One region of the Ornithinibacillus bavariensis genome, then DNA from elsewhere that is predicted to be linked to it. Evidence: predicted binding sites of a transcription regulator. Region 1 holds the regulator's gene; each other region holds the start of a gene.

The links. Region 1 encodes LexA, which represses DNA repair genes until DNA is damaged. Its sites were predicted from a motif close to CGAACATATGTTCG; they were not measured.
Region 2: HNR27_RS05600 (YhjD family protein) is a predicted target of LexA. The motif match lies at 6,717-6,730, and genes of this name have one in related genera.
Region 3: uvrB (excinuclease ABC subunit UvrB) is a predicted target of LexA. The motif match lies at 3,887-3,900, and genes of this name have one in related genera.

Annotation. Positions count from the first base shown of each region.
Region 1 covers NZ_JBNPWZ010000008.1:34,253-44,921, reverse strand. The annotation lists gene HNR27_RS13615 (cytochrome c biogenesis CcdA family protein) at 1-291, opposite strand, end outside; gene HNR27_RS13610 (hypothetical protein) at 578-739, opposite strand; gene HNR27_RS13605 (FliH/SctL family protein) at 754-1,572, opposite strand; gene HNR27_RS13600 (YHYH domain-containing protein) at 1,512-1,859, opposite strand; gene HNR27_RS13595 (YneF family protein) at 2,215-2,436, opposite strand; gene sirA (sporulation inhibitor of replication protein SirA) at 2,489-2,941, opposite strand; gene tkt (transketolase) at 3,224-5,224, opposite strand; gene HNR27_RS13580 (DUF896 domain-containing protein) at 5,334-5,570, opposite strand; gene HNR27_RS13575 (YneB family resolvase-like protein) at 5,672-6,331, opposite strand; gene lexA (transcriptional repressor LexA) at 6,602-7,225, shown strand; gene HNR27_RS13565 (PH domain-containing protein) at 7,449-7,823, opposite strand; gene glnA (type I glutamate--ammonia ligase) at 8,163-9,494, opposite strand; gene HNR27_RS13555 (MerR family transcriptional regulator) at 9,540-9,938, opposite strand; gene HNR27_RS13550 (methionine gamma-lyase family protein) at 10,084-10,669, opposite strand, start outside.
Region 2 covers NZ_JBNPWZ010000002.1:337,711-348,379, forward strand. The annotation lists gene hemY (protoporphyrinogen oxidase) at 1-648, shown strand, start outside; gene pepF (oligoendopeptidase F) at 1,324-3,138, opposite strand; gene yhfH (protein YhfH) at 3,399-3,530, opposite strand; gene HNR27_RS05580 (MBL fold metallo-hydrolase) at 3,631-4,362, shown strand; gene lplA (lipoate--protein ligase) at 4,440-5,435, shown strand; gene HNR27_RS05590 (hypothetical protein) at 5,562-5,717, shown strand; gene HNR27_RS05595 (competence protein ComK) at 5,837-6,361, shown strand; gene HNR27_RS05600 (YhjD family protein) at 6,309-6,698, opposite strand; gene HNR27_RS05605 (TVP38/TMEM64 family protein) at 6,980-7,636, shown strand; gene addB (helicase-exonuclease AddAB subunit AddB) at 7,712-10,669, shown strand, end outside.
Region 3 covers NZ_JBNPWZ010000001.1:589,879-600,547, reverse strand. The annotation lists gene uvrA (excinuclease ABC subunit UvrA) at 1-1,827, opposite strand, end outside; gene uvrB (excinuclease ABC subunit UvrB) at 1,835-3,820, opposite strand; gene HNR27_RS02735 (MGDG synthase family glycosyltransferase) at 3,990-5,141, opposite strand; gene HNR27_RS02730 (metallophosphoesterase) at 5,172-5,993, shown strand; gene HNR27_RS02725 (YkoP family protein) at 6,004-6,543, opposite strand; gene HNR27_RS02720 (PDZ domain-containing protein) at 6,740-7,915, opposite strand; gene HNR27_RS02715 (hypothetical protein) at 8,242-8,520, shown strand; gene HNR27_RS02710 (S41 family peptidase) at 8,898-10,361, opposite strand; gene HNR27_RS02705 (murein hydrolase activator EnvC family protein) at 10,618-10,669, opposite strand, start outside.

The DNA of each region.
Region 1 (10,669 bases):
TATGATTAATAATGCCCCAACCTGTCTTATTATATCCTGGTATGCAATTAGAAACTGTGACAAGGCTGAGGTAAAAAATCCAAAAACAATAAAGATACTAGAAAAGCCTATTAAAAAACAGATTGTATGCAATAGACTTTTTCGATTTAACATGGTATTTTCTTCTTTTATTTCACTAACACTCATACCGGTTATGTATGATAGGAAGGCCGGATATAGTGGTAATACACATGGTGAAATAAAAGAAAGAAATCCTGCACCAAATGCAAGAAAAATATTAATTTCTGACATAGTATGCCTCCTGATTACATTCTTTCATCCTATTATAGCAGAAAGAAAACGATTACCAATGACAGGAATATGACAATTAGCAAAACAAATCAAGATTAGATAATCTTAAAAAAACACCCCATACTCCATAGTACGGGGTGTTTGTGCAATGTATTCATAAGTATAGTAATTCATGATTCCTGTACAATACTATTTATCCATGTATTGTCCTTTTTGAATTCCTAGACTTGTATTTCTATTTAGTTTATTTATATGGTTTACTCTCCTAATTTCATCCATTTGTTATCTAATATTTACTGTTCTCTAGCTTATTTCTTTGTCTCTCATTTTCCTTTTGATTCCTAAAAGCTACAACCTTTTGTTTAACCTCATCAGAATTTTGGTTGTGCGTCATCATTTTAATAAAGACATCTTCCACCTTATGACAAACTGTTCTGTATATCCCCATTTTCGTCCTCACCTTTAATTTATGATTGTTTTCCTTGCTACATAGAACCTCCTAGCTAACCAACTTAAAACAATTACACCTATTCCACCAGTAGCTTTTAGAGTGTTTTTTCTTTGTTCCTTTTCGTATTCATGTTTACCAATTTCATAATAGTGACTGAATAATAACTCAGATTCTTTATATTCAATTGGAAGTTCATACGCTCCACCATTCAAACCCAATTCATATGCCTCTTTTTTAATTTCTTCTACTTCTTCATTTGAATCAAAACCCTTTTTGTACCAAATAATGTATTTTTCTTTCTCTAATTTAGGTTCTTTGTATTCTAATATAGTAAAAGTAGCTTCATATCCTAGTTTTATATATTTTTCTTCTAGTTCTTGTTGCCCCTTTTTGTAACCTTTTTTATATGAATCTACATAAATATTTTTTATATCGTTTGGTTCGTTGTTTTCATCTTTTTTTCCATCTTCATAACCAATATTGTAATATTCCTCTTTTCTTGCTGCATCAATCTCAGCAGTTGCCTTTTCATATCCCTCTTTATAGGAGGAGTGAACTAAATCATTCTCTGAATAATTGGCTGGTACAACAGCATTTAAATCTTCCTTAGCTGCATCATAACCTGCCTTATAGGCGTTTTCTCTTTCAGAGACTAATTTCTTTTTACCTTCTTCAAATCCTTGTTGATAACCAGTAGAGTAACCCTCTTGATATGCATTAGAACCAGTAATAACAGTTTCATTTTCCTTGGTATTATTGTATCCATCAGTCAAGCCTGCTGCATACCCAGCTTCTTTACCTTCAGATTTCTCTTGAGCAGCAATTTCCATTTTAGAAGGTCCAGTCGGTTCTGATGTTCTTGTTCCTTTTGATGTACTACCGCCCGATGATGAATTACTCCTGAGGGTGAACTACCATTTGATGATGAACTACTGCCTGATGATGAACCCCCTCCACCATTATGATAATGGTATCCTGAACAAAGTCCTTTGGCTTTCGATTTTTCGGAACAGTTATGTCCACCCCTACTATCCGTTCTTCCTGAATGAGCTTCAACAATGCTTTGAAACGGAATCAACAGAAGAATAATGATTAACGAAAAACAAGCTTTCTTCACACTTCTCCCCCTTAAATACTCATTTTATGTACATTTTATCATATATTTTGCAATATTTTGTCACGAAACCAAAATATTATTTGATTTTGCTTATCAAATCGAAAATATACATTTTATAGTTGTTTTCTTCTCTTTAACAAAAACAAAAACTCCCCTATAATTGAGAAATATTAACCAAAGATCCTTTATAAACATGAAAAAACCACTTTTTCTGCATTATTCTTAAACAGAAAAAGTGGTTTTTGAGAAAAATTAACCAAATTATGTGTATTATTGCAAAGAAAAATCAAGCCGACAACATTTTTCAGTAACCTACTTGATTACAAAGTTGCTAAATACATTGATATATCAACGTCTATTTATCCATTTGATTATTCATTGCACGCATCATTTGATTGATTTTCTTCTGCGAAGGCTTTTGGCCCATTTGCATCATTAGCGTACGAAGCATTTGCTCATTGATAGGTGGATTCTTTTTCAAGTAACTCATCATATACTTTCTTGCAATAAAAAATCCAAGAGCAACACCGGCTATTAAAGCTGCTAAAGCAATTAGTACAACCCAAATTGTGCCCATCTTTCCATTTTCCTCCTTCGTGTTGTCTCTTATCCAGTATAGTAAAACAGTTCTAAGAATACAATACCTCATCATTATTATACACAGAACTTGTCCTTACAGGCGAGATCCAACCATAATTTTCATAATGATTATCCACGATAAAAATATATGGATAGATCCGTCGTAAGGTAGCGAATAATAATTCCTCAGCATCCTGTAATGTTTCACAACGAAATTTTATATGTTTTTCATAAATATGTAAAGCAATATAGTAATGCCTATTACCTAGTTCAACAAATTCACTTCTTTTTTCCTTATATAAAGTGTTCTTAGGTTGTCTGATTAACTGTGACGTTAACGATTCTTTTGGGAAGCCTTTAGTAATAAAATTAAATTGCATCCTTAAGTCATTTCGAGATTGTTCATCATGATATTCCTGTAAAAAACGATATAAAATATCACTTTTATAGTAATAATGTATGGCAAATTCTTCTTTGATCAAATAAACCATATACTCTTTCATTTCAACAACCCCTTCCCTTTTCTACTATAATATACGTAGTCTATTAAAAATAGTGTCATATCCTGTAAGGATTTCGCACTAGTTTTGTCGAAAAGGAAATAGCTTGCCTCTTTTACCGTACTAAATACTGAAACTTCTTTTTTCAATCTGGACCGGGTATTAACTTTAACTTGCAATGCATTGAATACAGTGCAAAAATATTCTTTCCTTATGAGTAAACATAAAAATGCCAATTAATTCGGAGAAAAATTAATTGGCATTTTTATGTTTACTACATTCTGTTTATTTAGATAATGATTTTACTTGTTTAACAACATTATCAACAGTGAATCCATATTCTTCTATCAGCTTCTCACCATTTGCTGAAGCTCCAAACGTATCAATTCCCATTACCTTCCCGTCTAGTCCAACATAGCGTTCCCATCCGAGAGGTGAACCCATCTCTATAGCGACTCTATCTTTTACAGATTTTGGAAGAACTGTTTCTTTATAGCTTTCATCCTGTGCATCAAATAGATCCCAAGATGCCATACTTACAACACGAACATCAATATTATCTTTACGAAGTTCTTTTTGTGCCTCAACAGCAAGTTGAACCTCAGAGCCAGAAGCGATTAATATTGCGTCTGGTGTATCCTTCTCAGCATCACTTAATATATAAGCTCCACGCTTAACACCTTCATATGCTTTTTCCTTCGTACCCACAAGTGTAGGTAAATCCTGTCTTGTTAAAACCAAAATAGTTGGCCGATCCGTTGATTCAACCGCTAATCTCCACGCTGCCTGTGTTTCATTACCATCTGCAGGTCTAATAACAGATAGGTTTGGTAATGCACGAAGCGAAGCAAGCTGTTCAATCGGCTCATGTGTTGGTCCGTCTTCACCTACTGCAATGGAGTCGTGAGTAAACACATACGTTACAGGCATTTTCATAATAGCTGACAAACGGATAGCCGGACGTAAATAATCACTAAATACAAAGAACGTTCCTCCGAATACCTTCAAGCCACCATGTAACGCCATTCCATTAAGTGCAGCACCCATGGCATGCTCACGCACACCAAACCATATATTTCTTCCAGCATAATTATTTCTTGAAAGATCATCCTCATCTTTGATGGTAGTTTTATTAGAACCTGCTAAGTCAGCACTACCTCCTAAGAAATACGGTACAGCTGTAGCAATAGCATTTAGCACTTCTCCAGATGAAGAACGTGTTGCTATAGATTTCCCAGGTTCATATACAGGTAAATTGTTTAACCAACCTTCAGGAAGCTCACCTTTCATTGCTAGCTCAAATTCTCTTGCTTCTTGCGGATACTTTTCCTTATAAGCAGCAAATAATCGGTTCCATTCCTCCTCTAGCTGTTCACCCTTTACCACAATTTTTTCTTTGAAGTCTGCATATACTTCCTCAGGTACATGAAAATCATCATGTCCCCATTGATAGAATTCTTTCGTTAAAACTACTTCATCCTTTCCAAGTGGTGAACCATGGGAAGCAGCTGATGCGGATTTATTTGGTGAACCATACCCAATAACCGTTTTAATTTCAATTAATGTAGGCTGTTCTGTATTTTCTTTTGCTGCTTTAATAGCTGAGCGGATTTGAGTAATATCATTACCATCTTCCACTCGAATAACCTGCCAGCCGTAAGCCTTAAAGCGCTCCTCAGTATTGTCAGAAAATGCCCGGTTTAATTCTCCGTCTAAAGAAATATCATTCGAATCATATAATGCAATTAGCTTACCTAATTTTAAATGACCTGCAAGAGATGCAGCTTCATGGGAAATTCCTTCCATTAAATCCCCATCACTAATTAAAGCATATGTATAGTGATCTACAATGTTCAGATTGTCCCTATTATATTTTGCTGCTAAATGAGCCTCAGCTAATGCCATACCAACAGACATCGCAATACCCTGCCCAAGTGGACCAGTGGTAGCCTCTACACCATCTGTATGGTGTACCTCGGGATGACCTGGCGTTCTTGAGCCCCATTGACGAAACTCCTTAATATCCTCTATCGTAACATCATACCCCGAAAGATGAAGCATTCCATATAATAGCATAGAACCATGACCTGCTGATAATACAAATCGATCCCTATTAAACCATTTTGAATTTTTGGGATTGTGATTCATAAAGTCCGTCCAAAGTGTATACGTCATTGGTGCAGCTCCCATTGGTAGACCTGGATGCCCCGAATTAGCTTTTTCTATGGCATCAATAGCCAATGTACGGATTGTGTTAATCGATAATTGTTCAACATTATTTACCATGATGTAGCTCCTTTCTCTTGCAATCGATTTATTTTTAAACCATGTTTATCTTATACTGAAAATGGTTGGTAAACAAGTAATACTATAATCGTTCATATATTCTCCACGCTTAGTGATTTCTATTTCTTTCTTGCATATCACGTAACTTTTGAGGTGTTACATCATTTCCAGTGGGATCAATAACTGTTAAGGTTTTTAATTGGTTTTTAAAGGAGCTACGCACATTCTTCAAATATTCTCCACGAAGCTTCTCTTGCTCCACCTTTTCTTTCTCTGTTAAACCTTCTTCACTCTTTGCCTTTTTTGCAAGTTCATTTATCCTTAAAAGTTTTTCCTTTGATAACAAAATAAATTTCCTCCTTCATCTTTCCTGCTAAAACAGAAACCCAACACGGGTCAGAATTCACATAGAAAAAGCAAGAACATTGATCTGTCCTTGCTTAAATATTACCTGTTCGTTTTGTCGGAATCAATTAATTGATACTCCTGATATCTTCTATGTACGGTTGCCTTTGAAACCTCATACCCTAACCCTCTTAATGTTGCGGCAATCTCGCTAAAGGTCAATTCCTTCTCACGGAGTCGAACTATTTCTTCAATCGGCACTTCCTTCCTTTCTCTTCCTGGTGCAAATTGGTGATTGGAAAGATTTTTAGTAGGATTATATCCATTGGCAACAGCCCTTTTCATTCCCCGTTTAATTTTAGCATTATGTATTTTCCGTTGATACTCTTCAACAATTCCAACAATTTGCAAAATCATGGAGTCTGCTTCTGCGATTTCAAGTTTCCCTTCATGTATGGCTGTATAAATAGAAATATTATGCTTTAATAATTGATGAAATAATGCAATCTTCGTGTTTCCTCTTCCAAGTCTTGTTTCATCTTGAATCAATAGACAATCCGCACGACCAGCTTCAAAATCCTGCAGCAATTCAAAAATGCCTTCCCGTTCGATTTCGAATCCACTTGCTTGTTCCTCTATACATTTGACTACTTCGAAGTGATAACGTTCCGCTAAATCATAAAGCTCTTCTTTTTGTCGTTTTAGTGAGGTTTCCTGTGATTTCTTTTCTGTACTTACTCGGCAGTATATAATAGCTCTCAAATTTAAAAACTCCCATTATGCACTAATTAGTGAAAGGTATAAGAATCCTAATGTCACAGCAAAAGCAGCAATATAAAACAAATCTGTCTTGTTAACTTTTCCAAACATCTCTTCATCACCCTTTCCTATCGTATAAGAACCTTTGTTCGCTAAATTTATTATAGCAGAACATACGCTCTTGTCAACACTTTTCTCGAACGAATGTTTGCGTTTTAATTTGATAGATGATAAACTAGCATTAATAAATAATATGAGCGAGGTGTTTAATAGATGACAAAAATGTCAAAAAGGCAACAGGCGATATTAGATTACATAAAAGATCAAGTTAGATTAAAGGGATACCCGCCATCTGTTCGAGAGATAGCAGAAGCTGTGGGACTTGCCTCCAGTTCCACTGTTCACGGCCATCTATCGCGTTTAGAGAGTAAAGGATATATTCGTAGAGACCCTACAAAGCCACGGGCGATTGAAATACTAGATTTAGAAGAGGAAAGTACTATTCCAAAAGATGAAGCTCGTTATGCACCGGTTATTGGAAAAGTAACAGCGGGAATACCGATTACCGCTGTGGAAAACATAGAAGAATATGTTCCAATCCCAAGTTCAACTGCTGGACCTGATGAAAACCTATTTGTTTTAGTTATTGATGGAGAAAGTATGATTGAAGCAGGTATATTAGATGGGGACATGGTTATTGTCAAACAACAAAATACAGCGCAGAATGGCGATATTGTCGTAGCGATGACAGAGGACAATGAAGCTACTGTCAAACGCTTCTTTAAAGAAAAAGATCATGTGCGCTTACAACCTGAAAATGCAACAATGGAACCATTAATTTATAATAATGTATCCATTCTAGGCAAGGTTGTTGGATTATACCGTCATATTCATTAGAACATTGAATTGAAAATCCGATAAGCTAATTAGCTTATCGGATTTTTTGAACTTTGCTGGTTATTAATTTAACTCTACTTATAATTTTTCTTTTAAATGCAAAGAGGTAATGAATTCGCCTAAAGCGGAACAACATTTGAATTATAGGACCTAGTCTTCTACAGTTAGAAAATAGAAAATAAAACATATAAAACGGAAAAAGGCACTCCCTGAACGGATGCCCCTATAAATCATATTTGTACGATATTCCAGCTTTTTCAGTAGCTGCTTTAGCTGCACTTCTTATTTCTTCTTTAACTTCATGCGGATTTTTGACCTTTTTCAAGGTAATCCGACGGTTGGATTCATTAGCACTAATAACTATAATGTCACCTACGTTTCTCACTTTATCTGTCAATGTCTGATTGACAGATATATCTTTTACTTTGAATAATTCGATATCATTTAAGGTTTTAGTCATCACGCCCTGTTTCCTAATCAGTATTCGCTCGTTAGTTAAAGTGTAATGCTCTTTCGGAATTTTAAGTACTCCTTCTTTATTCCCTTTGATTCCAAAATAATCAGTCTCAAACTCTAGCAAAGTTTTTTCCTCGCTCACACTTACCACTCCTTTTAATTAATAACTCCCTTAAGCCTAGAAAAAATAACAAAATTATTACAATATTACTCATTATTATAATATCTTATTTCGACTATAAATAAAATTACTAGTTTTGACATAAACGAACTTTATCCCAACTATGGGAACATCTGTTCAGACGTTTATTCCAGCGTACTACTAAAAACAGAACAAAAAAATACTGCCCTATTTAAAGACTATAAGGACAGTATTTTAAAATAATATTTTTTCTAACTTTGGGGGTGAAATAGGGGTAATTAGCATACAGTCGACCCAAAATCACCTACCACCCCAGACAAAAACATTGATATATCAAGCTTAATACATTGTTAAGTATTGTTCTCTTTCCCAAGGATGAACGGTTGTTCTAAACATATTCCACTCAATTTCCTTCGCTTCAATAAAATGCTCAAACAGGTGTTCACCCATAGCATCTACGATAACAGCATTCTTTTTAAGCTCTGTTAATGCATTCATTAGTGTAGATGGTAAATCTTCAATATGATTTTCCAAGCGTTCTTCTTTCGTCATTACATATATATTTCGGTCTACTGCTGGCGGAGGAGTTAGTTTGTTCTCAATTCCATCAAGTCCTGCAGCAAGCAACACAGATAGTGCAAGATATGGGTTTGCAGATGGATCGACACTACGAACCTCAACACGAGTACTTAGGCCACGGGAATTCGGAATACGTAATAATGGACTTCTATTCATCGCTGACCAAGCCACATAACTAGGTGCCTCGTAACCAGGTACTAGTCGTTTATAGGAATTAACGGTCGGATTAGTAACAGCGGTAAAGCTAGTTGCATGCTTCATGATTCCTGCTATAAATTGATAAGCTGTATCACTAAGCTGTAGTTTTCCTTTCGGATCAAAAAACGTATTCTCACCATCTTTAAATAGGGACATATTTACATGCATGCCTGAACCATTCACGCCAAATAGAGGCTTTGGCATAAATGTAGCATGAAGATTATGCTTTCTAGCGATTGTCTTAACAACTAGCTTAAAGGTTTGGATATCATCCGCGTGCTTAACTGCATCGGAATATTTAAAATCGATTTCATGTTGGCCGGGAGCCACCTCATGGTGTGATGCTTCAATTTCAAAGCCCATCTCTTCTAATTCTAATACGATGTCACGACGGCAATTTTCTCCTAAGTCTGTTGGTGCAAGATCAAAATAACCACCATGGTCATTCAGTTCTAGCGAAGGATCACCATTCTCATCCAATTTAAACAAAAAGAATTCCGGTTCTGTTCCAATATTAAACGCATCATAACCTAGCTCAGCCATTTTCTTAAGGTTGCGTTTAAGGTTATATCTTGGACAACCTTCAAAAGGTGTTCCATCTGGATTGTAAATATCACAAATAAAACGTGCAACCTTCCCTTTTTCAGATGTCCACGGGAAGATAACAAAGGTATCCAAGTCAGGATATAAATACATATCTGATTCTTCAATTCGAACAAATCCTTCAATGGATGAACCATCAAACATCATTTTGTTATCAAGTGCCTTCTGTAGTTGACTCAGAGGTATTTCTACATTTTTAATCGTCCCTAACATATCAGTAAATTGGAGGCGAATAAATCTAACATTCTCGTCTTTAATTTTTTGCTCAATTTCTTTTCGTGTGTAGCTCATAAAATCTCCTCCTACATTTTTAGAGCTGTACCTACGCACCATTCCTTAGCGTTGCGTAAAAAAACGTGCTAATTCTCCTTGGCGGAGGCTTGCTCTTCCGAATCTTCCAGCATCATTAATTTCTCTTCTCAAGATTTCTCTTAGCTCACGTTCAGATAGTTTGGGTTGCTTATTACTCACTTCTTGCTTTTCTTCTCTCTCTTCTTCGCCTGTAAGTAAAAGCTTAATTCCTGCAAGGTTCAAACCCTTATCCAAGTAGTTTTTAATCTCAAGAAGACGATCAACATCATTAAATGAAAACAATCGTTGATTTCCAGAAGTTCTTTCTGGAGTAACTAGCCCATGCTCTTCATAATAACGAATTTGTCTAGCGGTTAATTCCGTTAGCTTCATAACAATTCCAATCGCAAATAGAGGCATGGAACGACGATCCTTATCATTCATGACTAAGACCTCCCTTTAACATTCAAAATTATATTACGTGTAAGGTATTCTGTCAATAACATGTTAGATAACTTAACATAAGAATAAATTCTGTAAAACTTATGTAATAGAATAGTCAGCAGGAACTATTCCTACTGACTATTCATTATGCTTTCATTTTCTCTAGCATTACCTGAGCAGCCTCTGTAATCGCAATTTTTACATGTGCATAGGTTAATCCACCTTGCACAAATGCTGTGTATGGCTCTCTAATCGGCCCATCGGCAGACAATTCAATACTTGAGCCTTGAATAAATGTTCCAGCTGCCATTATGACTTCATCCTCATAGCCAGGCATTTCACTTGGATATGGCGTCACATATGAATTAACTGGAGAGTTCTTTTGTATTGCCTGACAGAAAGCAACCATTTGCTCTGCGGTTTGGAATGTTACAGACTGTATAAGATCCGTTCTTTCCGCTTGATAGTTAGGTTTTGTCATAAAACCTAACAGTTCAAGAAAACGTGAGGTAAAAACAGCTCCCTTTAATGCCTCTCCTACAACATGTGGGGCAAGGAAAAACCCTTGGTACATTTCCTGCAAAACATTAAATGTAGCACCAACCTCTTTCCCTAAACCAGGTGCGGTTAAACGATAAGCACATAATGTAACCAGATTTTCTTTTCCAACAATATATCCACCAGCTCGTACAATGCCACCGCCTGGGTTTTTAATTAATGAACCTGCAATA
Region 2 (10,669 bases), on a different contig from region 1:
GTAGACCATATCGAGAAAAAGGATAACGGTTACCATGTTTTATTAAGTAGTGGTGATGTGATAAAAGCAGTAGCGGTAATTGCTACTACGCCACATAAAACATTACCCAAAATGTTTAGCCAGTACGATTTTCTACAGGGTTTCTCAAATGTTCCTTCAAGCTCTGTAGCAAACGTTGCGCTAGCCTTTGAACAATCGGCTATTAAACAGGATATCGATGGAACAGGATTCGTTGTTTCACGGAATAGTGATTTCCGAATTACCGCTTGTACATGGACACACAAAAAATGGCCTTCCAGCACACCAAAAGGTAAAGCATTGATCCGTTGTTATGTAGGTAGACCAAGTGATCAAGAGGTAGTAGATCTACCTGATGAAGACTTAGTTGAACTAGTACTAAAAGATTTAAACAAAACAATGAATATAACAGCTATGCCAGAGTTTAGTGTTATTTCTCGGTGGAGGAATGTAATGCCCCAATACACTGTTGGTCACATGGAACGAATTGCCAAAGCCCGTAAAGAGGCCAGTGAACATCTACCAGGTGTTTATTTTGTAGGTAGTTCCTTCAATGGGGTCGGTATTCCAGATTGTATAGAGCAAGCAGAAAAGGCAGTAGAGCAAGTTCGGAAATATTTATCTATATAAATAATGTTACAGTTGACCACGGAGATTGTTGATACCGTGGTTTTTTTATTTTTGTAATTTGCTCTAAACATCATTTCCGGTAGGTGGTCGAGAATGAAATGAAGCATAGATGTGTTCTAGGCATCATTTCAGAAGGAAGTTGAGATTGAAATGAAGCATAGATGTGCTCTAGGCATCATTTCAGAAGGAAGTTGAGAATGAAATGAAGCATAGATGTGCTCTAGGCATCATTTCAGAAGGAAATTGAAAATGAAATGAAGCATAGAAGTGCACTAAGCATCATTTCAGAAGGAAACTGAGAATGAAATGAAGCATAGAAGTGCACTAAGCATCATTTCAGAAGGAAACTGAGAATGAAATGAAGCATAGAAGTGCTCTAGGCATCATTTCAGAAGGAAACTGAGAATGAAATGAAACATAGAAGTGCTCTAGGCATCATTTTAGAAGGAAGTTGAGATTGAAATGAAACATAGAAGTGCACTAGGCATCATTTTAGAAGGAAACTAAGGGTGAAACGAAGCATAGAAGTGCAATAAACATCATTTCAGAAGGAAACTGAGAATGAAATGAACCATAGAAGTTCACTAAGCATCTACATATACTTGAAAATGTAATCAATCCAATAATTACACAAAAAATAGCCTAGTCCTCGACTAGGCTATTTCAAAAATATTTTTATTCGTAACTATTCTCTAGTTCATCTACTAATGATCCGACAAAAGCAACTGCTTCTCGAATAGCATCCGGTTTTGACATATCGACTCCAGCTTGTTTAATTAGTTCTAGTGGTTTTAATGTGCCTCCTGCTCGAAGAACGTTTAACCAACTGTCAACTACTGGCTTTCCTTCTTCTTGAATACGCTTTGCAACTGCAGTGGATACAGTTAATCCAGCAGAGTAAGTATATGGATAAAGTCCCATATAATAATGAGGTTGGCGCATCCAGGTTAAACCAGCACCTTCATCAAATACAACGGAATCATCCCAGAAGTTTTCTAGAGCCTCGCGCTTTTGTTGATTTAATACTGTTGCAGTTAAAGGAGTACCAGCTTCAGCTAATTCGTAAACACGACGCTGATATTCTCCCTCTAGCAAATGTGTAACGAAGTTGTGGTAATATGTACCTAATAGCTGCGTAATAACCCAACGTTTCATTCGCTTATCATCGGTACCATTCATCAAATGATTGGCAAGAAGCAATTCATTCAGTGTCGATGGTGCTTCAACGAAGTATGTTGAAGGTCTCGTATTTACTAAGGATTGATTTTTTCCTGCAAGATAGAAGTGTCCCGCATGGCCTAATTCGTGTGCAAGTACAAACGCGCCTCGCATTGTATCTGTCCATGTAATTAAAATATATGGATGTACTCCGTATGGGCTAGAACAGAATGCACCTGTTGCTTTTCCTACATTGTCAGATAAATCTACCCAACGATCATTTAATCCTTTTTCCATGATTTCTAGGTATTCTGGACCCATCACCTTAAGTGCATCTAAAATTACCGTTTTTGCTTCTTCATAAGTTGTTTTTGGATTGAATTCTGGATCTAGTGGTGCTTTTAAATCACAGTATCTCATTTCGTCTAAGTTTAGTTTTTCTTTTTTTAGCTTTGCATAACGACGCATATGCGGTGCTAGCTCTGCTTGAATGACCTTTAATTGATTTTGATACATTTCCTTTGTAACTTGTTGTGGTGCTAATAACATATCTGTAACAGAATTATAGTTTCGTAAACGAGCCATAGTTACTTGTCTGGTAACCTCAGTTGCGTAGTTTGCAGCAAATGTATTTTTATATTGGTTTAATGTCTTTGTAAATGATTCATATGCGTCACGTCTTAGCTTTGTGTTTGCTTCAAGCTCATAACGATCTTCATATAATGCGGCAGACATTGGAAGTTCATTGCCCGCTTCATCATAGATGGAGTCAAACACCATATCAGATGCTTTACTACGGCTGTATAGCATATATGGAGAGCCGTGGACTTCACTTAAGGCGGCTAGCGTTTCCTCTATTTCTGGAGCTAATGTATGAGGCTTTTCTTCCAAAATATCCTCAAGCATTTTTTGATATGTTTGTAATTCTTTTTCGTCATTTAAAAATTCTTCAATTTTTTCTTTGGATAAAGTTAATAGTTCGGATTTAATAAAAGAGAGCTTGGCACCAATACTAGCCATGGCAGAAGATACTTTTGCAGCATCTCGCTGGTTTTCTGGATCACTTCCATCAGCACTAGACTTTAAACTTGCATATGTACCAACACGAACTAAACGTTCTTGATAGTTTTCTAGAGTGGTTAGACAGTTTAATAAAGTTTTCGCATTAGAACCAAGTTTCCCTTTATATTGTGTAACCTCGGTAATTTCATCTTGCACTGCTTGTAGCTCTTGTTCCCAAGCTTCCGTGCTCGAAAATAAATCTGTTAAATCCCACTTTTGTTCCTCTGGTACCTCGGCACGTAATAGTCTTTTAGATGTTGCAGTTGTCATATATAAATCCCCTTTCCCCAAATAATATTTCGGTAATCTAAATATTATAATACAATTTTAGGAAGATGGGTATTATTTTTTCAGATATTTTTTAATAGAGTAACTTTTGGTTGATTTAAGGGAGAAAAGTTAGAAGACAAAGAGTAGGGGGGACTCTTAACAAAAAAATTAACAACCTAGCATTACGCAAAGGTTGTTTCCAATCTGTGAAAGGCGTACAATTGTGTAGGAATACAAATGGTTGTCATCCTTAGTCTGAGTTATCTAGCTGGATGATCACATTCTTCGCAAATGTTAATGTAACAATCAGCTTGCTCATTTATTTTTCTTCCACATTGCTGACATTTTTTAGGTGGAAGATTTCGGAAAAACTCAAGGATATTCGTAATCATATGTGTTCCTCCTTTTACTTGGTATTTTCATTGTATTATAACAGTATGTTTCAGGTCAATTCTGTGTTACAACAATTTTAATTATTGAGGTGATTAGAAAATGAAGTTAACAATTATTGGTTATTGGGGAGCCTTTCCAGCTCCAGAAAGTGCAACATCAGCCTATCTATTGGAAAAGGATGACTTCACACTTCTGATAGATGTTGGAAGTGGAGCTATATCACGATTACAAAAATATAAGGATATTATGGATATTGATGCTGTTATTCTTTCACATTATCATGAGGACCATATTGCTGATGTTGGTGTCTTGCAATATGGTAGGCTTGTAAAATCGCTTGTCCGTAATCAGAAAGATATCTTACCTATTTATGGACATACCGAAGATAAAGATGCTTTTGCCAAATTAACACATGACTATACAAAGGGCATTGCATATGATCCAACCGGCTCAATAGACATCGGACCATTTTCAATTACTTTTTTGAAAACAAAGCATCCTGTTCCATGCTATGGAATGCGGATAACCGATGGAGAGAAATCTATTGTTTATACAGCAGATACTAGCTACCAGAATGAATGGATTCCATTTTGTAAAGATGCTGATCTGTTAGTCGCAGATAGCAATTTCTATGCTGACCAAGATGGTTCAGGAGCGGGGCATATGACATGTGTGGAAGTAGCCTCTATAGCCAAGGAAGCAAAGGTGAAAGAGCTTATTTTGAGTCATTTACCACAGTACGGTAATCATCAAGATTTAGTACAGCAGGCATCAGCCATTTTTAGTGGGAAAATTCGTTTAGCAGCAGAGGGAGTTACCTGGGAGAGTTAAGGGTTAATCTTTGCTTACAATATTCTTTTTCGATAAACTTAATGTAGAAATTAGTGATTATTAGAAGGGGGATTATCATGAAATTTATAGATAACCAAGGTATTACAGATCCAATGATAAATTTAGCAATAGAGGAATACATTTTGCAAAACTTTGGTGAGAAGGATACATACCTACTGTTCTATATTAATAAGCCTTCTATCATTATTGGCAGAAACCAAAATACTATTGAAGAAATTAACACAGAATACGTAGAGAAGAACGGTATTAAAGTAGTTCGTCGTCTTTCGGGTGGTGGAGCAGTTTACCATGATGAACAAAACTTAAACTTTAGTTTCATTACAAAAGATGATGGAGAAAGCTTTCATAACTTTGCAAAGTTCCTAAAGCCAGTTATTGAGGTGTTAAATGAATTGGGTGTTCCCGCAGAGCTTCAAGGACGAAATGATGTCGTTGTAGAAGGGCGTAAAATCTCTGGTAATGCGATGTTCTCAACAAGAGGACGTATGTTCAGTCACGGGACATTGATGCTTGACTCAGAAATTGAAAATGTCGTTAAAGCTTTAAAGGTGAAAAAGGAGAAAATTGAATCCAAAGGAATTAAATCTATCCGAAGCCGTGTTGCTAATATTTCTGAGTTTCTTGAAGAGAACATTTCAATGGAAGAATTTAAAGAGCGTATATTAAAGCATATTTTCCAGGTAGAAGATGTGAGGGATGTTCCACGCTATGAATTAACAGAAGAAGATTGGAATAATATTCACAAAATCTCAGAAGAACGTTACCAAAAATGGGAATGGAATTATGGAAAATCACCTGCCTTTAATGTACAAGCATCTCATAAGTTTCCATCTGGTTTATTGGATGTCCGCCTAGATGTGAACAAAGGTATAATTGAAAACTGTAAGATTTATGGAGACTTCTTTGGTCTTGGAGAAGTAAAAGATCTAGAAAATAAATTAATCGGTGTACGTCATGATAAAAATGCTATTGAAGAAGCATTAAAAGAGATTGATGTAGCACATTATTTAGGTAAAATTACGAAAGAAGACCTCGTTAACTTACTTTATTAATAAAAATATATCCCTAAAGTTAAAACACTTCAAACGTTAGTGTCAGTATCTAACTTTGAAGTGTTTTTAGTATACTTGTATGAAAAAATGGAAAATACTCCATACTTTATTCTAAGGAGGGACGAAATGGTTAGAAAAGAAGATATCCCAGAATTAAATACATTTACGTTTTTAAATCCCGATTTTCTCCTAGCAAAAGAGACATATCACAGGGATTTGAAGCTAGAAAAAGAAGCAGTATATGGAAATATTTCCGAAAATCATGGAAATGAGAAGGAATAAAGCTTTAAAAGTGAATTTTGTTGAAAAATGGCTGTTATATGTATCAATTTAGTGATTTATTTGCTACATTAATACATATAAGCCTCACCCTTTCATATCGAAATGAAAGGATGATTATCATGCTAATAGATGAATTTTACTCCCCGTTACACGAAATTACCCCATGCACCCTTGCAGTTGTTGCAGAAAAAGGTGCAAAAGGAATTGTACATACTGTTGTTCTAGAGGAAGAAGCAGAATATATGGTAGAACAACCTCCTAGCAAACTCATCGATCATGCCTGTAAGTTCTTCGGTTCCAGTCTTAAGGGCAGACAAGACGGGACGCGAGATATTTGTGGAATTACCCATAAGGCCCCAATATCGATTGATCCTTCCAGTGGCATGTATTTCTTCCCGACAACATCTCCAACAAATGCAAAATGCTCATGGATTGCCCATTCCCATATTGAACATGTCAGCCGTGCGACCAATGAAACTACTGAAATTATCTTCAGGAATGGAAAGCGGATTATTTTAGACGCTTCCTATGGATCAGTAATGAATCAAATACATCGAACCGCACAATTTCGTTACTTATTAGACAATCGAATCAGGCATTTGCAGCAACCAAAGACTGTTCCGGGGACAAGGACTTCCACATAATTTCCTGTACTATTTCTTGCACTTTTTTTCGAATAGCTGGGTTAAAGTAATTTCGCTTTTCCTCTTTTCCTTTGCATATAAAAAGGTAGGAAGAAAAGGAATCATTTTTATTTAAAAGCATTACCTTAAGCTTTTTCTTTTCCATTGTAGAACGTAATTGTCGGCGCTCTGTCAAGGCATTGGAATTCATCTTTTCCAAAAGCTGGATATATGGTTCCTTTATTTTAAAGGGACCCTTTTGGATGCTTCCTATATCTTGCTGTATCACGACAATTGCCATCGAGAGAAAAAGAAAGCGAGTAGCTATGTTTAATTCTTCATCTGTCAGATAGCGCATATGTTACCCTCCATTTTAGGAACGTTTGTTCTATTATACGCCAAAATAAGCAAAAAATACACTGAAAAGCAAAAAAATGTGGAGAAACGTTAACGTATGCTAATGTACTATAATAAACAGGAATGTATATTAATTAATTGATTAAGGAAGGGTAGAGGCTTATTTTTTTGTGTTAAAAACGTTTATAAGTGAATGAAACTTGGTTAAAGCTTTTCATAACAGGGAAATTCTATTAAAATAAAGTTAGTACATATAAAGGCCTTGATGAGGAGATTTACTGGATGAATTTGTTTAGTATTATAACAGATTGGCAGAATGCTGCTAGAAATGATGAACTCGATCAGTACATAATGGAATTACTAAAGAATTATGAAAGCTTAGGGCCATTACCCGGAATATTGTTACCATTTATAGAAGCTTTTCTTCCCTTTTTACCGTTAGTTGTATTTGTAATGGCAAATGCTGCAGCTTATGGTTTACTGGAAGGTTTTTTGTTTTCATGGGCAGGTTCTAGTGCAGGTGCTATAATTGTATTCTTGATTGTTAGAAATTTAGGGGACAAAAAAATCTTTGTGAAGATCCGCAAGAATAAACAAGTAAATAGAGTAACAGGCTGGCTAGAAAGACACGGATTTGGACCATTGTTTTTGCTCTTGTGCTTTCCGTTTTCGCCATCCTCTGTTATTAATGTTGTAGCAGGCTTATCGAAAATAAATATGTATCAGTTTATTTTAGCGGTATTGCTTGGTAAATCTGTTATGATATTTTCAATTTCTTATATAGGATCTAGTATTGTATCATTTGCTCAAAATCCAACGAAAACAATTGTAGTAGGAATATGTATTGCGCTTTTCTGGTTAGTAGGTAAATTCATAGAAAAAAAGTTACATTCTAAATCAATGCAAAAAGAAGAAACTACTGACGCTGAGAAAGAATAAATTTAAAATCAAAAACTTCTGTCTTGAACATGTAATTAGTCAGGAGTTTTTTTCATTAGTGAGGAGGGCGTTTAGATGGGGCTCCGATTTATTATAGGTAGGTCAGGAACTGAAAAAAGTAACTATGCATACAAAGAAATAAAAGAAAAATCAATAGGTAACCCCCAGGGTCCGCCGATTTTTTATATTGTTCCAGATCAAATGACCTTTGAACAGGAGTATGCCTTGTTCCGAGACCGAGGATTTCAAGGGAGTATTCGAACACAAGTAACAAGTTTTTCTCGTTTAGCTTGGATAATTTTACAGGAAACGGGAGGTGCTACAAGGAAATTTATTAGCTCTGTAGGAATACAGATGATGCTCCGAAAAATTATTGAGGAAAAAGAAGGGGATTGGCAGGTTTTCCAAAAAGCAGTTGAGAAACAGGGCTTTTTGAATCAGCTTGAGAAAATCATCACGGAATTCAAGCGATATGACATATCTCCAGAGGCTTTACTTGCACAAAGACATTGGATAAATCAATATGCTCATAAGGAGCCAGGGGAGGTTTCTCTAGTACAAAAACTAGATGACCTCCATTTTATCTATGAAAAATTAGGACAAGCATTATCCGGTCAATATGTTGATAGTGAGGATCAATTGAGTCTTTTAGCGGAGAAGATAGAAGAGGCAAAATCTCTAGAAGGTGCGGAAATCTATTTTGACGGATTCCACCGGTTTACACCAAAAGAATTAGTAGTAGTAGAAACACTACTAAAAAAATGTAAGCATGTGACAGTATCATTAACAGTAGACCATGTGGATAGTCCAATTATTTCTGATTTAGATTTATTTCATCAGACAAAGGAAACCTATCAAACCTTAAAGCAAATTGCTGAATTGAATGACATTAAAATAGAGGATCACGTAGTTCTATACCCTGAGGATAGTGGATTTCAGAATAGACCGTATTTCATTCATTTGGAGCGTTATTTTGATGTACGTCCGGCGAGAGCTTTTCATGGTGATGCTCCTATACTCCTTGCAGAAGCAGTACATCCACGTGCGGAAATTGAAGGGGTTGCACAGGAGATATTGCGATTAGTTCGTGAAGAAAATTACCGCTATCGGGATATAGCAGTATTGATCCGTCAAACAGAAACATATCAGGATATTATTTCAACTATTTTTGAGGATTACCATATCCCTGTATTCATTGATGAAAAACGGACGATGTTAAACCATTCCTTGATAGAGTTTATACGTTCTGTATTAGAAGTAGTGGAGGCCAACTGGCGGTATGATGCAGTTTTTCGTATGCTGAAGACGGGATTTATTCCAGCTACTGATAAAGAATATCCTTTAACCAGTGATGCAATTGATGAGCTAGAAAACTATTGCTTAGAATATGGAATTCGGACAAGAAAGCAGTGGCTAAGTAAGGATGATTGGATTTTCCAGCGATTCCGTGGCTTTGAACAAGCAACACAGACAGATATTGAAAAGGAAATGCAAATACGAATCAATCGCTATCGTAAGCAGGTGATACAAGCTCTAGGTAGCTTTGACGAAGCTATTAGAGCCGCAGAAACTATACAGGAAATTTGTTTAGTCCTGTTTACCTTATTAGAGAACATAGGGGTATCAGCAAAACTTGAGGAAATGAGAACCTACTTTGATGAGAGTGGTCAACTAGAAAAGGGACGTGAACAGGAGCAGGTCTGGAATGCCATCATTGATCTATTGGATGAAATGGTGGAGTTGTCAGGAAGTGAAGGGATGTCCTTATCGACCTTCCGTGTTACGCTAGATGCAGGGCTAGAAACGTTAAAGTTTTCCCACGTACCTCCAAGCATCGACCATGTAATTGTTGGAACCATTGACCGTTCGCGAATTAGTGGAATCAAATGCTCATTCTTAGTAGGTGTTAATGAAGGGGTATGGCCATTAAAGCCCCCATCAGATGGAATGATTAACGAGGTGGAGCGTGAATTATTAGCATCGAGCGGAATGAAGCTTGCGGATACAAGTAAAAGACAGCTTTTAGATGACTGGTTCTACATGTATTTAGCCTTTACATCTGCTTCTGATTATTTGTGGGTTAGTTATCCGCTAAGTGATGAGGAAGGAAAAGCGAAAATGCCATCTCAGCTAATCAAACGGATGGAGGATATGTTTCCATCCTGTAAAGAGCATCTTCTATTGCAGGATCCGGATGAGTTATTTGAAGCAGACCGTTTTATTACTACGCCTATTAAAACAAGATCTGCGCTCACAACTCAGCTAGCTAGAAGTAGAAAAGGATACCCTGTAAAGCCTGTATGGTGGCATGTCTTAAATTGGTACATGGAGAATCATAGTAAGTATGATACAACGTACACCATATTACAGAGTTTATATTATGAAAATACACCAACAAACATGGATACAGCAACAGTTGAACAACTATATCCGAGAGAACTAACGGCAAGTGTTTCTCGATTAGAAACTTATTACAGCTGTTCGTATCAGCATTTTGCAAAATATAGTTTAGGGTTAAATGAACGAAGAACATATAAATTAGATGCACCAGATATTGGGAACCTTTTTCATGAGGCATTGAAAATGATTACCGAATGGATACAAGAAGAGGGACGAGATTTTGCCATTTTATCTAAAAAGGATACCGATGCTTATGCAGAACGTGCCGTTACGACTCTTGCTCCAATATTACAGCATCAAATTTTGCATAGTACCAATAGGTATCAATATATTCAATACAAGTTACAGCAGGTAATTGCACGAGCAGCCTATGTCCTCAGTGAACAGGCAAGATTAAGTCATTTTTCACCTGTTGGTTTAGAGCTTGGCTTTGGTTCTAAGCAAGATCGATTAAAGCCTGTAACATTGACATTACCAAACGGATATGAAATTAGGCTTCGCGGTCGGATTGACAGGGTAGATAAAGCAATCAATCAAGAGGATTTATATTTGCGAATCATCGATTATAAATCTAGTGCAAGAGGACTAGACATGGTAGATGTATACTATGGAATTGCTTTACAGATGCTTACT
Region 3 (10,669 bases), on a different contig from region 1:
TTTATCCGGTTTTCTCCTTTTGGCTGGTAATGGAATAAACTTTTGTCCAGATAGATATTGTCCTGTAAGGGAAGCCTTATTCTTCATTACTTCCTCTGGTGTTCCACTGGCAATTATTTGCCCACCGTGCTCACCAGCACCTGGTCCAATATCAATTAACCAATCGGCAGCCATCATGGTATCTTCATCATGCTCAACGACGATTAACGAATTATCCAAATCTCGCATTTCCTTTAATGTATGGATTAAGCGATCATTATCCCGTTGGTGTAAACCGATAGAAGGTTCATCAAGAACATAAAGTACCCCTGTTAAAGATGAACCGATCTGGGTTGCTAATCGAATGCGCTGTGCCTCTCCACCTGATAAGGAACCAGCTGCCCTTGATAATGTTAAGTAATCTAGACCAACATTGTTTAGGAATTCCAAGCGATTATTAATCTCCTTCAATAAAAGCCTTGCTATCTGTTTTTCCTTCTCGGTTAGGTCTAAGCTATGGAAAAAGTTCATGGCTTCGGTAATTGAAAACTCTGTTACATTACTAATATGAAGTCCATTTATTAATACTGCTAGTGCTTCTTCCTTCAAGCGATTTCCTTTACAGGTTGGACAGTCTTTCTGCATCATATATTTTTCTAGACTTTCCCGAACATAATCTGATGAAGATTCCTTGTAACGGCGTGCAATATTATTTAGTACACCCTCAAACTCTATCATGCTATTTCGGACATTGCCAAATTCACTTTCATAATAAAAATGAATTTTTTCCTTACCACTTCCATATAAAATCTTATCCATTTGCTCTTTCGGAATATCCTTCACTGGGATATCCATGTCAATTTTATAATGATCGCATACACTTTTTAATAGCTGTGGATAATACTGTGAACTTATTGGTTCCCAAGCAGCAATCGCATGCTCATTTAAGGTCTTCGTCCAATCTGGAATAACTAGATCTAAATCGACAACTAAATTTGTACCTAAACCATCGCAACTAGGACAAGCGCCAAATGGACTATTGAAGGAGAATAATCTTGGCTCCAGATCACCAATGGAGAATCCACAAATAGGACAAGCGTGATTTTCACTAAAGACCAGTTCCTCTTCCCCCATTACGTCAACGATTATTTTTCCTTCACCAAGATTCAATGCGGTTTCAATCGAATCACTTAATCTTGCCTCGATGTCAGGTTTTACTACCACACGGTCAATAACTACTTCAATGGAGTGTTTTTTATTTTTATCAAGCTTAATTTCTTCTGTAACCTCTCGCATTTCTTTATCCACGCGAATTCGGACATAGCCTTCCTTCTTAAGCTTCTCTATTACTTTCACATGCTCCCCCTTACGTCCAGATATTACTGGTGCTAGGATTTGCATTTTTGTCCTTTCAGGGTATTCCATAATTCGGTCTACCATCTGTTGAACTGTCTGGGAAGAGATTTCAATACCATGCTTTGGGCAGGTTGGGTGACCAATTCTTGAATATAGCAATCTAAGATAATCATAAATTTCCGTAACGGTACCAACTGTGGAGCGGGGATTTCTGCTAGTTGTTTTCTGATCAATGGCAATGGCCGGTGATAGCCCTTCTATCGTATCGACATCTGGTTTATCCATTTGCCCCAAGAACTGGCGGGCATATGCAGATAAGGACTCGACATAACGCCTTTGTCCCTCGGCATAGATTGTATCGAAAGCTAATGATGATTTTCCCGATCCAGACAAACCAGTTATAACTACTAGTTTATTCTTTGGAATGGATACATTAATATTCTTTAAATTATGTGCTCTTGCACCTTTTACAGTAATCATTTTCTCAGCCATACATTGGTCATCCTTCCGCCTTAAGTTCAAACACGATATCACGAAGCTCAGCAGCTCTCTCGAAGTCAAGCGCTTTGGCAGCTTCTCGCATTTCTTTTTCCATGTTTTCGATTACGTTTTCCCGTTCTTTTTTGGTTAATTTTGAATAGCTCTTTGTCTTGCTTTCCAATTCTGGTTGTTCCTCTGCCACTGATGTTGCTCGAATAACATCACGGACATCCTTCTTAATTGTTTTAGGAGTGATATGATGTTCCTCATTGTATGCCATTTGTTTTTCACGACGACGCTCTGTCTCTTCGATGGCACGTTGCATGGAATCGGTTATCTTATCTGCATACATAATTACCTGACCGTTCTCATTACGTGCTGCACGTCCCATTGTCTGGATTAACGAACGTTCTGAACGAAGGAAACCTTCCTTGTCAGCATCCAATATAGCTACTAGAGATACTTCAGGAATGTCTAAGCCTTCACGTAGTAGGTTAATTCCAACTAATACATCATATTTCCCTATCCGCAAATCACGAATAACTTCAATTCTTTCTAGCGTTTTAATTTCAGAATGTAAATATGCAACTTTAATCCCAATGTCCTTTAAATAGTCAGTTAAATCCTCTGACATCTTTTTCGTTAATGTCGTAATCAGTACACGTTCATTTCGCTCTGTCCGCTTATTTATTTCTCCAATCAAATCATCAATCTGTCCTTCGATTGGTCGCACCTCGACCTTTGGATCTAATAATCCAGTAGGACGTATAATTTGCTCTGTCATGACTGGTGTATGTTCCAATTCGTATGGTCCAGGAGTTGCCGAAACAAATATGATTTGATGAACCTTTGATTCAAACTCCTCAAACTTTAAAGGTCTATTATCTAAAGCAGATGGTAAGCGGAACCCATGATCCACTAAAACCTGTTTTCTAGCTTGGTCACCATTATACATTCCACGTATCTGTGGTAACGTAACATGGGACTCATCTATTACGACGAGAAAGTCTTTTGGAAAGTAATCCAATAGTGTATAAGGTGTTGCACCAGCTTCTCTTAGGGTTAGATGTCTAGAGTAATTTTCAATTCCTGAACAAAATCCCATCTCACGCATCATTTCCAAATCGTAATTTGTACGTTGTTCTAAGCGCTGTGCTTCTAATAATTTATTTTGACTACGTAGTTCCTTTAATCGCTCTTCTAGTTCTTTTTCAATATTAGCGATAGCTAGCTTCAACTTCGCTTCACGAGTAACGAAGTGAGATGCCGGAAAAATTGCCACATGGTCACGGTCACCGATAATTTCCCCTGTTAATGCATCAACTTCTCGTATTCGATCTATCTCATCTCCAAAAAATTCAACGCGAATACAATGCTCTTCATGAGAAGCTGGGATAATTTCAACAGAGTCTCCACGTACACGAAATGTTCCACGTTGAAAGTCAATATCATTCCGTGCATATTGAATATCAACTAATTCTCGCAGAAGCTGATTTCGGTCCTTCTCCATTCCCATTCGAAGCGATAATACCTGGCTTCTATATTCCTCAGGAGAACCTAATCCATATATACAGGATACGCTTGCCACAATCAATACATCATTTCGTTCAAAGAGCGAAGACGTTGCAGAGTGACGAAGCTTATCAATCTCATCATTTATACTTGCATCTTTTTCAATAAACGTATCTGTAGAAGGAACGTATGCTTCTGGTTGATAATAATCATAGTAGCTGACAAAATACTCTACCGCATTGTTTGGAAAAAACTCTTTAAATTCACTATATAATTGTCCAGCTAGTGTCTTATTATGGGCAATAACTAATGTAGGTCTATTTATTTCTTTTACCACATTGGAGACAGTAAATGTCTTACCTGTTCCAGTCGCCCCTAATAATGTTTGATGACGTTGTCCAGCTAATATCCGTTCTACCAACTCATCAATTGCTCGCGGTTGATCCCCACGTGGTTCATATTTTGAAACTAATTCAAACTTGTTATTCTCCATACCTTCGCCTCCGTTCCTAAATCTTTTATTAGTTTATCACAGAATAAATCTATTTTAACATAAATACGAACTAACATTCGATTATTTTGCATTATATTCTTACTATTATTTTATCCAATCTTTTAAACACAAAAACAACTGCCAATACGGTTAGCAGTTGAAATCTTGACTACAGGCAAATTTCCTGCAATATTTCTGGTAAAGATTTTTTATCTAGATGACGATGAAAAACATTTACAGCTTCCTCATACAACGTTTTTGCTTCCTTATTTTGAAAGAAATCTTTAATATGTGATTCGACATTTCCTAATCCTATATTAATTGGATAGATTACTCCTAATTCTTTTAATTCAAGCTCATTCACCTTTTCCTGGCCTGGTAGCGCGGAGCAAGTGAAAATAGGTTTACGCTTCATCAAACACTCACTAACTGTCACCCCACCTGGCTTTGTAACAACGGCATCTACTTGATCATAAATTCCATTCATTTTTTCTTTATTTTCGATATAATTTATTGGGGTAATCAAAGGATCATTTTTTTGCTGTAATCTTTGATACAGTTTCTCATTTTTCCCACATAGAACGATATAGTGAATCGTTGGTTTCGTAGGAATTAGCTTCTCAATTGCACCCATTCCAAGACTTCCTCCTGTTATCAGAACAGTTAACCGTTTATTCCTTGAAAGACATTGGCTTGTTTTCTTAAAAATAGGATGGATAGGAATACCAGTAACGTAAATAGTTGATTCATCAACACCTAGTTCTAGTAAAAAATTCTTCATCCTTATAGAGGGTACTAAGTGATAATCAATCCCTGATATTCCCCAAACACGGTTAACAAAGAAATCGGTATATACATTTACAGTAGTCGCTTGCAGTTGATTTTTTTGCTTTAAGACACTTGCTAGATTGGAGGGGAGGGAATGGGTGCAAAAAAGAATTCTAGGCTGATTTTTTTCCATTAACCTCTTAAAAAATGAAGTAAACAATACTTCATAGACTAATTGTCTTGAACGGTTCGTTTGGTTGTTAACTGCAAGATACTGATACAATTTATCATAAGCTTTTGGCATTATCTTAATCCAGCTTATATAAGCTGTAGAAACAAGTCTCTCTATTGGTCCGTAACTATAAGAGAGTATATCTACCTTTTCACAATTCAGCGTTTGAAAGGTATTTTGTAATTCCTTCATGACAGCATCTGCCACATGATGGTGACCAGTAGGAAGCTTTAGAAATGGTAGGAATAGAGCATTTTCTTTTTGCCTAATTTCCATATTTTCAATCCCTTCAATTACCAATGCCACAAAGAACTTTAACATGTTATAATCCTTCTCGAAGGAGGATTACCAATGATATATATTATTTCTTTGCTAATATTGCTATTTATACTTTTGAGTATTTTCTTATATAAAGCTAATCAGAATACAAAGGACATAAAGCTCAATAAAATCCAATTATCTACCAAGCATTCATCCAACCATTCTTATCTATCTATCCTACATTTATCCGATTTGCATTTAGAGAATATCTCTATAACTGCTAATGAACTGGCAGAAAAACTTCAGTATGAAAAACCTGACATCATTGCATTAACAGGTGATTTTCTCGATCGAAAACGTTCCATCCCTAAGCTCGATGCTTATTTAAAGGTCCTACAACAAATAAAGCCAAAACACGGTATTTATGCTGTTCTCGGTAACCATGACTATGTACTAAATCAATACAATTTACAGAAGCTTATTCAATGCTTAACTCGATATGGCTGTCATGTGATGCAAAATTCGAGTTTAACGATTGAAATCAATAAACAGCTCATTAATATTATTGGAGTGGATGATTACAGTACTAATCGTAGTGACCTAAAAAAGTCTTATCAAAGTATCCAAGAAGGTATAAATCTTGTTTTAACCCATGACCCAAATTTAGTATTAGAAATGGATAACTATCCGTTTGATTATTTGTTAGCAGGTCATTTCCACGGAGGTCAAATTCGGTATCCAAAGGCCTATCATCTTGCTAAAATGGGTAAGCTGCCTCGCCTTAACATGATTAAAGGCATGCAGATGCATAATGATTCCCCATTTTACATTAGTGAAGGATTGGGCCAAACAGGAATTAATATTCGAGTTGGTAGCCGTCCAGAAATCACCTTTCATGAAATTGCAATTTAGTCCCTCTTTTTCATAATCCATATCTACTGATTAGCTCATCCTTTGACATAAATAAATAGACTGGCTCTTGATGAAGGGATGAGCTAGCAAGATAATTTATCGGTGAAAATGTTAGTCTTTTATAATTGCGATACAATGCGTTTGAAATGTTTACATTATCAAAACCGAGCCTTGCTGAACCCTTGTGTAAAGTTGTAATTCCAATGATGCCTTTAATTTCATTTGCTCGTTGATGATTATTTACGTACTCCGCGAGCATGGGAAGTGCTTTTTTCACCATGTGATAAATATACACAGCTCTTTTCGTATCACTAGTAACCGCATAAAGTTCATTCATTATTTTGACGTTATGTAGATGAATCTTAATCAATAGGTCATCTTTATAAATAACTGTGCCATCCTGTAGAATTGTACTTCTCCCTTTGTATTTTGTTAACCGCACGCGAAACAAGGTGCGTCTCTGTTCTTCATCCATAACATATCTTAGTCTTGTTAATGAATAATAAACAGGATCTAATACACGCCAAACCCCTAATAAATAGCTTTTCATTCATACGATTATCCTTCCTGTAAAAATTTACATATTTAGTTTGTGTGAAAAACAATAAATTATGACTAGAGGAGTACACAATTTAAAATCTTATCTATCCTTAAGCTTAATAAGTTTTATAGGAAGGAAAGCTATATTTCACTTTACTAAAAAATCCGTACCACAATGAATGTGGAACGGATTTTAAGAATTCTACCTACTTATTAAGTTTTCGATAAGGTTCTCCAGCAAAAATCAGCCCTAATTCATGATGATCGCCTTCATACATAGCACTTTGAACAAAGCGAATTTCTCCATCCAAATCAAATAGCTCCATTTTGAAAAATGAACCAGTTTGCTGTAAAGCTTCGTAGAGCTCTTCTTCACTTTGAATTTTTATACCATTCACTTTCGATATTGTTTCACCTATCAATATGTTTAATCGGTCTGCTGGTGAGCCTGGAATAATTCCAAGGACCCTTAAACCATCATTCGTATGGTTGAAAAAGGGACTTTTCTGAAGATCCTTCACACGTTCTCGATAATTAATCCATTCTCTTCCTACAATAGCTACCATAATTGAAACGCTGGATAACGCTGGGATAAAGATACTGCCTACTGCAATTCCGAAGACAACCATTGCCAAGCCCAGCATAGACATGGATAACTTTTGTGCAACCTTATGTGGGAGCCCACCTCTTATACCATGCTCTATTCCAAGTAAGAATGGAAAAAGAATTAGAGCATAATGCTCATCTCCGAATGAAAGATATGGCCAGTAGGAGGCAAATGGTTCAATGAGTCCGGTTGGAACTAATAAAAATACGGGTATTATAGCTGTTTTCTTGATAAAATGCTTACCAACCCAGCCTCCACGCTTTCCCTTTACAAGTGTTGGAAACGTACCATTTCGTTTAACCCTATTGATAAAATGGGCCTCTACAAATAAGAATAACCCTCCTAAAATAGCCAGTCCGATAAAATTAACCTCTCCATCCATCTGTAAGAAACGAAAATACTCTGGATAACTAGATATAATAAGTAAAACAACATAGGTTATCCCTATCGTATAACTTGGGGAAAGGAATGAAAATCGAAAAGATAGGCTAAGTAATATCATTACTACACTCAATATGAGAATCGTTTCATATGTAAAAACCATACCAAAACCGACAATAAGAATGGAGTATACAATCCCTATTAAAATTGAGAAACTCCATGTATCCTTCCATTCAAAAAGTATATCAAATACCTTCGTACCAAAGTACTTTCGCTCTTCTTTAATACGCTTTATCCCCGACAAAATTATAAAAATAATTGCCCAATAGAATAGTGGATTTACAAATAATTTACCAATCCCTTTTCCTATTTCTATTAACCACTCCTGTAACATAGCTAATCACCTTCCGATGTACATACCTAAACCTAATTATAACCCTATATATTCTCCATTTGTCGAATTTTTTCCTGCTTTTTTGGAAAAGATTTCGTACGAGATACTTGTTTGTATAGAGAATCGTTAAAAAATGAGTTGCCAGCCGAGTTTTTTTTCTATTGGATTTTCATTTATGATTACAATTTAAGTTTGTAAGTGATATATTGGTTTAAAACTGATTTTAGGCTATTGATATTGTTCGTGGCGCTTATTTTGGGGAGGTAAAACAGCTTTTCGTTACCGTTTTTGTTTGCGGTGCAGGTTTTCGGGAGCAATACGAGCTTTTGGTTACCGTTTTTGTTTGCGGCATATGTTTTCGGGCGGTAAAACAGCCTTTGGTTACCGTTTTTGTTCGCGGCACAGGTTTTTGGGAGCAATACGAGCTTTTGGTTACCGTTTTTGTTTGCTGTGCATGTTTTAGGGCGGTAAAACAGCTTTTGGTTACCGTTTTTGATCGCGGTGCAGGTTTTCGGGTGGCAAAACAGATTTTGGTTACCGTTTTTGCCAGTGGCACAGGTTTTCGGGAGCCAATACCAGATTTTGGTCACCGTTTTTGCCAGTAACACAGGTTTTCGGGAGCTAAAACAGATTTTGCTTACCGTTTTTGCCAGTAACACAGGTTTTCGGGAGCTAAAACAGATTTTGATTACCGTTTTTGCCAGTAATACACGTTTTCGGGAGCTAATACGAGCTTTTGGTTACCGTTTTTGATTGCTGTGCATGTTTTCGGGCGGTAAAACAGCTTTTGGTTACCGTTTTTGATCGCGGTGCAGGTTTTCGGGCTGTAAAACAGCCTTTGGTTACCGTTTTTGTTTGCGGCGCAGGTTTTCGGGAAGCAATACTACCATAGTCTATTGATATTACTCTCGAACTTAGTTATCAAGTAACTTAGTTTTAAAAAGAGACTGACCCCCCTGGGTCAATCTCTTGTCAATAAGTATTATTTATACAACTCTTGTTGTGCTTTTTCTAGTTGGAGGTCGTCTTCTCCGTTGCGGATTTTTTCAATTACTTTTGCTTCTATTAATCCGCCGGTTTCTTTGTCCACAGTACCTGTAACCTTCAGATTATTTTTCTTTTGAAATTCCTTAACAGCTTCTTCCGTAGATTTACTGAAATAGCCATCTTTTCTATCTGTCTTATATCCAAGACCATTTAACATCAGTTGTATATTTTTGATTTTAACATCTGACTCATCATATGCAAGTGGCTCTTCTATTTGTACCGGGTTTGTATAATAATATTCTGGTTCCTTTACTTTAACAGTTGGCTCGACACCTTTTTTATGAATCCAATTTCCTTCGGGTGATAACCATTTAAAGAAGGTAAGCTTAAGAGTACTTCCATCTCCTAGTGGTACTGTTTGCTGAACGGTACCTTTACCAAAGCTATTCATACCAACTATATCATAACCAACCTCTTTCATCGCTACTGCTAAAATTTCCGATGCAGATGCACTGCCCTCATTAATTAACACACTAATTGGGTATGATTTTTTCTTTTTCAAGTCTGAATAATAAGGCGTTTTATTCCCTTCTTGATCCTCTATTTGAACATATGGTACATCTTTCGGAATGAAATTCGATAAAATCTCTTCTACAGAGCTTAATAAACCACCTGGATTACCTCGAACATCAATGATTAACCCTTCCATACCATCATCTTCTAAAGCTTTTAATTGTGTATTAAAATCCTTCGATGTCGTCTCTGCAAAATTTGTAACTTCAATTATACCTGTCTTCTTTCCATTAATTGTTTCCATTTTAGAATAAACCGTTTCAATTGGAATAGTATCTCGTACAATTGTTACATCAAATGGCTCGCTTGAACCACCTCTTAAAATAGTAACGACAACCTCTGTGCCTTTTTTACCACGTATTTTCGAAACGGCTTGATTTAAATCAAGCCCCTCAAGTGATTTACCATCTACCTTTAATACTTGATCGTTTGGTCGTAATCCCGCTTTTTCTGCTGGAGAATCTTTTATTGGGGAGACAATTGTAACTACGCCATTAACCATACTTACTTCTGCTCCGATGCCTTCAAAAGAGGACTCAATTTGCTCATTAAACTGTTTCATCGTTTCGACATCCATGTAAGTACTGTATGGATCTTCTAAGGTCGAGAGCATTCCTTCAATTGCACCTGTCATTAGTTGTTGTTCATCTGCACCCTCTAAATAATTTTCTTTTATTAAGTTGTATGCTTGTGCAACCTTCGACCATTCTGCAGGTAAATTTGCGCTCTGATCAGTAGAATCCACCTTCTCTTTAGAAGAGCTATCCTCTATCTTCTGTTCTGCTTGATCTGGATTTGCTATAAGTACTCCTACATAGGCCCCTACAAATCCAAGTACAAGTGCACCGACTAATATGAGCACAATATGTATTTTATTTAATCTCATGCGATCACCCCAATGTTATTAATATGTGTCTGAAACGCTTTAAAACCCAAGTGAAATTAATGAAATCACCTTCATCGAAAATCTATTTACTCTTTTGGTCTTCTATAAAATGTGTATACACTATTCTATTATCATAACGAAAAATTCTTACTTACGCCAAATTTTTTCTCTTTTCATTTTTTTGAAAGCCCCCAAAAATAGGAGGAGCAAAGGAATTGCTTGTACTTGCAATACCTTTGCTCCATTCATTTAATCTTTATGGTAAATAATCTAACGGATTAACAACATTTGAGTTAGGTGGATAAAAA